Regions from separate parts of the Chryseobacterium capnotolerans genome, predicted to be linked through region 2. Evidence: riboswitches for the same ligand, from Rfam matches in the RefSeq annotation. Region 2 holds a riboswitch; each other region holds the start of a gene.
What was found. A riboswitch is a leader RNA that binds a small molecule or an ion and turns the genes downstream of it on or off. The one in region 2 is predicted to bind cobalamin.

Region 1: linked by a shared signal. The riboswitch ahead of H5J24_RS15235 (hypothetical protein) and the one ahead of H5J24_RS04760 (acyl-CoA thioesterase) in region 2 are both predicted to bind cobalamin.
Region 3: linked by a shared signal. The riboswitch ahead of H5J24_RS04045 (TonB-dependent receptor plug domain-containing protein) and the one ahead of H5J24_RS04760 (acyl-CoA thioesterase) in region 2 are both predicted to bind cobalamin.
Region 4: linked by a shared signal. The riboswitch ahead of metE (5-methyltetrahydropteroyltriglutamate--homocysteine S-methyltransferase) and the one ahead of H5J24_RS04760 (acyl-CoA thioesterase) in region 2 are both predicted to bind cobalamin.

Annotation. Positions count from the first base shown of each region.
Region 1 covers NZ_CP065589.1:3,192,859-3,195,061, reverse strand. The annotation lists gene H5J24_RS15240 (T9SS type A sorting domain-containing protein) at 1-119, opposite strand, end outside; gene H5J24_RS15235 (hypothetical protein) at 65-847, opposite strand; cobalamin riboswitch at 913-1,104, opposite strand; gene H5J24_RS15230 (esterase-like activity of phytase family protein) at 1,342-2,203, shown strand, end outside.
Region 2 covers NZ_CP065589.1:1,028,894-1,031,096, forward strand. The annotation lists gene H5J24_RS04755 (HD domain-containing protein) at 1-324, shown strand, start outside; gene H5J24_RS04760 (acyl-CoA thioesterase) at 498-881, opposite strand; cobalamin riboswitch at 998-1,178, opposite strand; gene H5J24_RS04765 (hypothetical protein) at 1,243-2,007, opposite strand; gene H5J24_RS04770 (hypothetical protein) at 2,088-2,203, opposite strand, start outside.
Region 3 covers NZ_CP065589.1:858,535-860,737, reverse strand. The annotation lists gene H5J24_RS04045 (TonB-dependent receptor plug domain-containing protein) at 1-1,099, opposite strand, end outside; cobalamin riboswitch at 1,132-1,309, opposite strand; gene H5J24_RS04040 (T9SS type A sorting domain-containing protein) at 1,561-2,203, opposite strand, start outside.
Region 4 covers NZ_CP065589.1:2,045,299-2,047,501, reverse strand. The annotation lists gene H5J24_RS09735 (bacteriocin-like protein) at 1-273, shown strand, start outside; gene H5J24_RS09730 (Lrp/AsnC family transcriptional regulator) at 399-860, opposite strand; cobalamin riboswitch at 1,050-1,235, shown strand; gene H5J24_RS25550 (hypothetical protein) at 1,220-1,348, opposite strand; gene metE (5-methyltetrahydropteroyltriglutamate--homocysteine S-methyltransferase) at 1,411-2,203, shown strand, end outside.

The DNA of each region.
Region 1 (2,203 bases), 2.2 Mb from region 2:
GTGAAAGGACTTCTTTCTCCAAAGCTTAATCCCAGCCATGTATTGTTACTTAATTGGATCTGACTCAGATCAGTCTTTTTTGCCAGCTTGAAAGGTCTTTTCCGGCATATAACTTCCATCTTTCTGTTCCAGAGGTGTTTCCAGAGAACGTATTTAATGATAAACTGGAAACCTGATTATTGTTGGAAGTAAAATTGAAATAAGCAGCCTGTGACTGGATAAGCTGTAGAGCTTGTTCCGCTGTGATACTGCCGTTATATTGAATTCCAAAAACGAAGGAATTAGCTTTTCCACTTGAATTATTGGTTCCGAAATCTACAACAACAAGGCTTTTATTGTTTCCTGTTCCTATCCAATTGGTGATTTGGGATAAGGTGTACCATTGAGAACTGTAGGCTGGTACCGGAGTTGATGGTGGTGTGTCGATGAAATCAAGACCATAAGTAATGCCAAACCACAGCCCGTCTGTTAAAGCCGTATACCCTACACCATTATTTTGATTGGACATATTTCCGGCAGTTGACCCGGTCCAGGTAATCCAGTAATCATCAGTACTTGGAGTATGGTGATTATATTTGAAACTGTGTAGAAATCCTGAAGGAATGTCAGCCTCTATTTTAGGTTCTGCAGCCACAATCGCATTGATCATGTCTTCGGCTGTTAAATTATCATCATCAAAACGATAGCCCCATGCATAAGATTTAGGAGTATTATTATCATTGAAATCAGCAATGAAATAAGCCTTTTTAGAACCGGTTCCCACCCAAAACTTAATGTCGTTTTCTGTAAACTGGGCAAAGAAAAACTGCGTACAAAGCAGTAAGAAAAAAAGATAGATTTTTCTCATAATATAATTAAATTAAAGTTTTATTCCCGAAACTTATTTATCTACAGGATGATCTTCAGCCTGAAACTAAATGTGTATTTAAGGCAGGTCTCCTGGCTCGCATCCTATAGCCAACCTTCCCGGATCCTAGCCCAGTGGTATTATTAATAGCTATAGGTAAAACAGCTTACAGTTGCGGGTACAGCTCAAGATTTAAATAATATTCTCACTTGATTCCCTATTGTGAACAGTGTTCAACCTTAAAAACGGTGCAAATATATCATATAAATTTTGATATCTGTTTTGTGAATTATAGATCAGGTTTCAGTGTTTTCTGATGATGGATTTTGTTGATTGATAATGAATTGCTACTTTGTTTTTGATTTCCCGAATCAAATAGGGTATTTCATTGTTTATATTGAATTCATCTTAGTATTCTATTGTTAAAATACAATTATCATTGTATTCAAGATCAGTTTACAATCAATTTATACTTTCGCGCCATAAAAGTTACTATGAAAAGAATACTATTATCTGCTTTGATGATGGCTGCATTGTGGTCATGCAAAGATGATGACAACAATATGAATAATCCAGATATTAATTATTCTAAACTTCCGCAGGAGTTTCCATTTTCAAAACTGGCAACAATAAATGGAGTAGATGTCATTAATGGTGGATTCGGATCCGGAGCGGCAGCTCATCCCACAAGAAAAGGTGAGTTTTATGTTATTACAGACCGTGGCCCCAATACCGATTATAAGAGCGGGAAGAAGTTTTTAGCACCTAATTTTACGCCTACTATTATGCATTTTAAAATTAATGCTGAAGGAAAGGTGGAAGTGATTAAATATATTAAACTTAAAAACCCATCCGGTCAGCCTATCACAGGGCTTCCAAACCCTTTAGGAATGGGAAGCACGGGTGAAGTAGCCTATGATGAAGCAGGAAATGAGTTGGGTACGGATAAATATGGTTTAGACAGTGAAAGCATTGTAGCGGCACCTGATGGTACATTCTGGGTTTCTGATGAATATGGTCCACATATAGTTCATTACAATGCAGATGGAGTGGAGATGGAAAGGATAAGCCCAATGGGTGTAAATACAGGAACTAGAAAATTACCCGCTGTTTTAGCAAAAAGAAGAGCGAACAGAGGAATGGAAGGGCTTTGCATTACTCCAGACGGAAAAACATTGGTAGGAACAATGCAATCGATGATGTTGGTTCCTTCAAAAGCTTTGGCAACTAATACGACTTTAACCAGAATTGTAACTTTCGATATTATTACAGGGCAAACGAAACAATATATTTATAAACAGGATGGCGGAGCTTCTGATTCGGTTTGTGATATTACAGCATTGGGGAATAATGAAT
Region 2 (2,203 bases):
GGAAAGTTTGAAAGAGAAAAAGTGTCTGCCCAGAAAATCTTTGGAATTCTGGATGAACCTCTACGTTCTGAATTCTTCAATCTATGGCTTGAATTTGAGGAAGAAGCGACTCCGGATGCTATTTTTGCATGTTCTATCGATAGAATTATGCCTTTTATTCTGAATTCTCATACTTCAGGAAAAAGCTGGACAGAAGCAGGTGTTACTGAAAAGCAGATCAGGAATATGCTGGAAACTGTCATTACGAGAGCATCAGATGAAATGGGAGAAGCTTTTGAACTGCTGTTGAGCAGAAGCCTGGAAACTGAAAAAGTTTTAAAATAATCTCAAATAAAAAGCTGATGACTGGATTTTATTGTTTCTCCTATAATCAATAGAAGCCGTTTGTTTAGCTTTTCTGAAATCAGTGAAAACAGGAATATTTTATCCAGAGTTTAGCAAACAAGACATATTATAATGAGTTTCGGGCGGCCTTTGGCCGCCCGAAACTTTTTTATTTATAGTATCTGGATTGGTTTCTTGAATTCATCAATTGCAACAAAAGTAAAGTCACCTACGATGGCTTTTTCTCTCTCATAAGAGTACATCTGCTCTGTGTAGATTTCAACGCTTACTTTCATACTTGTCTTTCCAACGTATGAAACTTTTCCGATCAGTTCTACAATCGTTCCGGCAGGAATTGGTTTTTTAAAATCGATTTTGTCACTACTTACAGTTACCACTCTTTTTCTTGCGAAACGGGTCGCAGCAATAAAGGCTACTTCATCCATAAGCTGCATAGCAGTACCTCCGAAAAGAGTATCGTAATGATTGGTTGTGTTAGGGAAAACCGCTTTAAAGATTCTGGTTTCGGCAGCTTCAATTCTTTCTTCTGTAGTCATATTTCATTATTAAATAAGGCGAAATGAAATAATATCAAAACAACAGAATAATGACAGGAACATTGGAAATCCCTGAAACAATCCATCAGATCAATAAAACTTCAAATCGCGAAAGTTTCTTGTTTAAGAAAGCGGCAGGTCTCCTGACTTGTAACATCATTTATCTCCTTCCCATGCCTCGCACAGTGGATCTTTTGATAAAGATTTCAGTTACTTACAGTTGCGCGACAGTCCGTGATTTTCACACGGTTCCCTTTTAATCTGCGGTTATGCAGAACCAGTTTCTGTGATGAATAAGCCTAAACTTTTTCGGTGCAAAAATAATGAATTTATTCCGGATTATGATAAATAATCTGACTGATTACTCTTCCCTTTTTGATCGTCCATAAAGTGGTATATCTATATTCCCCGAACCATTGATCATATAAAGGAAAATGTTGTCATTGTCCAGGGAGGTTACTCCTATATTGTTAAAGTCCATAGTGGGCTGGAACATATTTTTGATGGCTTCTCTTACAAAAACAGAACCTCTTCCGGGCTGCTGAAGTCTGATAGATTTGATTTCAGTCATTCCTTCAGGAAGGTCGTTGCCAATTCCCCACGGTTTAACTTTATCAATTGTAAGAAGCTTTCCTTCTGAATCTTTTTCCTTTTTACGGTAACCGGCATTGGATGGGTAAACATCAATAACCACTTTACTTCTTTGTGCAGTAGGAATTTTGGGATCAGAATTATCAGTGAAGATCAATGATCTTCCGTTTTTAGATTTAGAAGGAGTATAAGCGGGAAGCTGATCCACAAAGGCAATACGTTCTTTGTTAACCATTCCTTCTTTGTCAAGAGTTTCATATCGTACAAATGGTTTGTCATCATCCTGCTTTTCAGGATATTTGATCCAGATCCATTCCGTTTCTCCCGGAGCAGGTTTTACATAAACAAATACATCCCCTTTACGCATACGGATCTTATCTACAATTTTTCTGTAGTTGTCTTTATGTACACGTACATTGGCATATCCTTCTTCAGCTTTTACAACACCAAAAGGAACTTTGTTTTGCCCTTTAACGAAGGCTAAAGAAAAAATACTGAAAGCAGACAGGTACAATGCTTTGTTTACTGAAATCATCTTAACAAATTTTAGATTCCCAAATATATAAATTTAATGCTTTTTGGATGGGTAAAATAAAAATGTATTTATTGAAATTATCAATATACTCTGAATAATTTATAAAATTCATCATCAGGAATATAATACTTGTCATTCTCCTGTAACCATTCCAGAGATTCTTTACTGAGATTTAGTTTATCATAGGCTTTGGTTT
Region 3 (2,203 bases), 170 kb from region 2:
CGGCTTCAAGACGCAAATCAGGGGTAGGAAAATATCTTATTAATCCTGCCACAGAACCCATATTCCGGCTTATATGATCTATTCCGGATCCATAACCTTCCCCTTTATTCAGCTGGTATTCTCCAATAATATTGAAGTTCCACTTTGAGGTAAGAAAATAATTGAAGTCGTTCTTTAGAATATAATTTTTTCCTGTCCCACTACTTAATTTAGGTCTGTCTATATCATTAAAATATTGAAAATTTTCTTCTGTATAAGCTGCTTTAAAAGAGTTATTAAATCTGATTTTATTCCAATCCCAGGAAACCAGACTTCTTACATTTTGAGTCTGATATTTAGTTTTTGTTTCTGTTTCAAAAAGAATTGGAAAATGCTGCTGCCCGTTATAGAACTCTGAAATCCATGAAATCTGATGGTGTGGAGCTAATTTGTAAGCAGCTGAAATATTAAAATTTGTATTGTAATACTCACCGTTAAGGTTGATATAATTTCGGGGTTCTTTACTCACCTCGTAGGCATTCTCACTGATAGAATAATTTCCGGAAGCTTTAAAGCTGAATTTATCATTACTGTAAGAACCTTTAATAAAATTATTATGGGTATTAAAAGATCCGGCTTCAGAAAACAAGGTTCCATGAAAACCTTGATTAAAACTAAGACTATTATCCAAATGAATACTTCCGCCAATAGCTCCGGAACCATAAGTAACGCTTCCGCCACCTGCTTTTATTCCGATTTGGTCATATCCAAAAAGAGAAATATTGTTTACATCTCCCTGGCCCAGAAAATTAGAATTAATACTAATTCCATTCCATACAAAAGAAGTCTGTTGAGCGGTAGTTCCTCTAAATGATGGTGAAGCTGTTCCACCACGTCCGTTTTCCTTAATATAGATGGAAGATTGAAACCTTAATAGTTCTGAAAGATTGCCAGAGTTTTTCTCTACATCTTCAATATGAATAATTTTCACAGGGTGAAATTGTTTCACCTTATTCATCTGGCTGTCAAATATATAAATAGTATCTACAGCTTTCTCCTGTCCGAAAAGAAAGCAGCCATAAGATGAGAGAAACAATACCAGAGATCTTTTTATATCCATATCCTTCTACTTTTCCACCGAAAGCAATATGTTTTTTGATTATTATTCTGGCAGGTCTCCTGACTTTCGCTTTCTGTGCCTTCCCGTTTTTATACAGTGGCTGAGTACAGAAATTGGTATTGCGATCTACAGTTGCGGGGACAGTTTGGGAGTTACACCCAATTCCCTTTTCATTCCAATATACTGGAAACCAAAATTTTTGCAAAGATAGCTTTTTAAATGTATTAGACAAAAAATGGATGTTGTAGCTGAAAACAAAGAAGATAGGAGTTGAAAAGTAGTAAAGTATATATATCAACAAAATAGCGATAGTAATCCCCTTTAAAAACTATCTCTTTTATCGTGTGCATACTCTGATAAAATTTCCAACATCCCTCTTCAATGATTCATAAAAAAACAGCTGCTTTCGCTATTGAAAACAGCCGTTCAATGATATAACTATTATTAAAATTTGCTGAATTTTATTTCTTAATGAATTTGTAATTCTGCTGCTTGCCTCCTTTCTCTGAAAGCTGTACGATATAATTCCCTTTTGGCAAAGATGATACATCAATCTGATGTTCCACAGCTGTATACGATTTTACTTTTTGCCCTACCATATTATAAATTTCTGCTTTTTCGATATTTACTGTTTCTTTTATATATAAAATATCAGCTACCGGATTAGGATAAATCCCCATTGTATTTTTATCTTTTGAAACATCACTCACTGATAAATATTCTGTAAGATCAAGATAAAATGCCACCATTTGATTCGAAGCATTCATTCCCGTTCCTGCTATTTTTTTCCCATCCTGAGAAATCGCCAAAGGAAGTCCCATAGTTACTCCATTGGTATTAATTCCTAAGCTTGTTGCATAGTCATTAAGGTTAACACGGCCATCTGTTTCTGTCCAGATAAAACCTTCTCCCGACATCGGCGGTGCTCCAAATGCCCTGTAAAATCCAATAACCTTTGTTCCATCTCCGGAAACACCGGTGGCCCCTCCTTTAAAAGAGAATGAAGCATTGGGATGTGTAATATAAGTCACTCCGGTAGCTGCTTTCCAAACATATGGGTTCGGGTTTGCTGAACCAATTATTGTATTTCCATCAGCAGAAACT
Region 4 (2,203 bases), 1.0 Mb from region 2:
AAAAAACTAGACAGAAACGAACTAAAATCTATTTCAGGAGAAGGATTACTTGATCCAATCGGAAACTTATTAGGAGGTCTAGGTGGCGTTGTTGGTGGCGTTGTCGGAGGAGTAGGTACTATCGTTGGTGGTGTTATCGGCGGTGTAGGTTCTACAGTAGGTGGTGTTATCGGCGGTGTAGGTACCGTTGTAGGAAACGCTTTATGCCAAACACAGTGTGTAGTTAATGGTGTAATCCACATCAAATTATTAGAGTGTGGTTCTACTTGCTAATCAGCAGCTCCATTAAAAGTTAAAAAAGTATGCCGCTCTGAAAAGAGCGGCTTTTATATTTCCTGAATAAAGCATATTAAACCTAACAGATTTTTGAAACCTGATCATTTTCAATAAAAGCAGTTCTATAAAGTCAACCCATGATTATTCTTGACTTCAGCCATTACAAATGTACTGTGGGTACTGCCGATAGAATCTACAGATCCAAGCTTATTGAACACAAAGTCCTGATAATGTTTCATATCCCGAACCTGAACTTTCAGCAGGAAATCAAAATCGCCGGAAATATTGTAGCATTCTGCCACTTCCGAAATTTCCATAATTTCTTTTACAAAATCATAGCCCACAGAACGGTCATGAATCTTTAATTTAATCTGGCAGAATACCGTAAATCCACGGTTAAGCTTTTCAGCATCCAGTACTGCCGCATATCTCTTCACAAAACCTTCCTGTTCAAGCCTTTTTACTCTCTCAAAAACAGGTGAAGGAGACAGGTTAATTTCCTTAGCAAGTTCTTTAACGGTTAGTTTTGCATTATTCTGAAGCAGTTTCAGCAGTTTTATATCCTTATCATCTAGTTGTTCCACAGAATATTATTCTTTTAGGGTTTAAAATCAGTCAAATTTACAGAATTATATTCTTTAAAAAAAGAATATAAAAGCAATTTTAACCGAATAAATCCTACATAATTGATTATATATTCTGTTTTAATAATTTTACACAAAATTAAAATCTATTATTAAACTTATTATTGATAATAGATTCGTTCTTTACAATCTTCATCAAACAGGAAAGGTTTTACTTAAGGTAGATTAATAGGGAATCGTGTGAGAATCACGAGCTGTCGCGCAACTGTAAGTAACACACCAAAGGTTTCTGTCCTTGGATATCCACTGCCAAAAGCGGGAAGGATGACGGAAACCGTTACAAGTCAGGAGACCTGCCTTTACTGAATGGACGATGCTTTCGCGGTTTGAAGCTTTTGGGTCATACAGATGATATTGGCAGTACATTTTCCCTTGGGAGAATTGTACAATCTGTCTATATCAATGATTTCAAACATTTTCTTATCCATACAAAGCATTCCGAAGCATTTCAAAGAGCATTGAAAATAAGTGTAATCTAAAATTTGTAAAAATGCAAACTCACATTCTGGGCTATCCGCGTATTGGTAGCAAAAGAGAACTTAAAAAGGCCTGCGAACAGTATTGGTCAGGTAAAATCGTTTTGGAAGAACTTCTTACAGCAGGAAGAACCATCTGCAGCCAAAACTGGAATCTACAGAAAGAAGCAGGGATAGACCTTATTCCGTGTAATGATTTCTCTTATTACGATCAGGTATTGGATATGAGCCTGGTGGTAGGAGCTATTCCTACACGATATCATGAAGTAGCGCTTAAAAAGAACAATTCTGAACTGGATCTTTATTTTGCGATGGCAAGAGGCTATCAGAAAGAAGGATTGGATATCACCGCTATGGAAATGACTAAATGGTTTGATACCAATTACCATTATATTGTTCCTGAATTTTATAAAAACCAGCAATTTAAACTTACCTCAGATAAAATATTCAATGAATTTGCAGGGGCTAAGCAGGCAGGAATTAATGCAAAACCTGTAATTATTGGTCTGGTTTCTTATTTACTTTTAGGAAAGGAAAAAGAAGAAGGATTTGATAAGCTGGATCTTGCCCATCATCTTCTTCCTGTTTATATTGAGATCTTATCAAAACTACAAAACCAGGGTGCTGAATGGATTCAGTTTGATGAACCTTTCTTAGCCTTAGACCTTACTGAAAAAGCAAAAGAAGCTTATACTTTTGTCTATGCTGAACTTAGAAGATTGTTTCCAAAGCTTAAGTTTATTGTAACCACTTATTTTGAAGGCTTAAAGAACAATGCGTCTCTTGCTTCTTCACTTCCTGTAAATG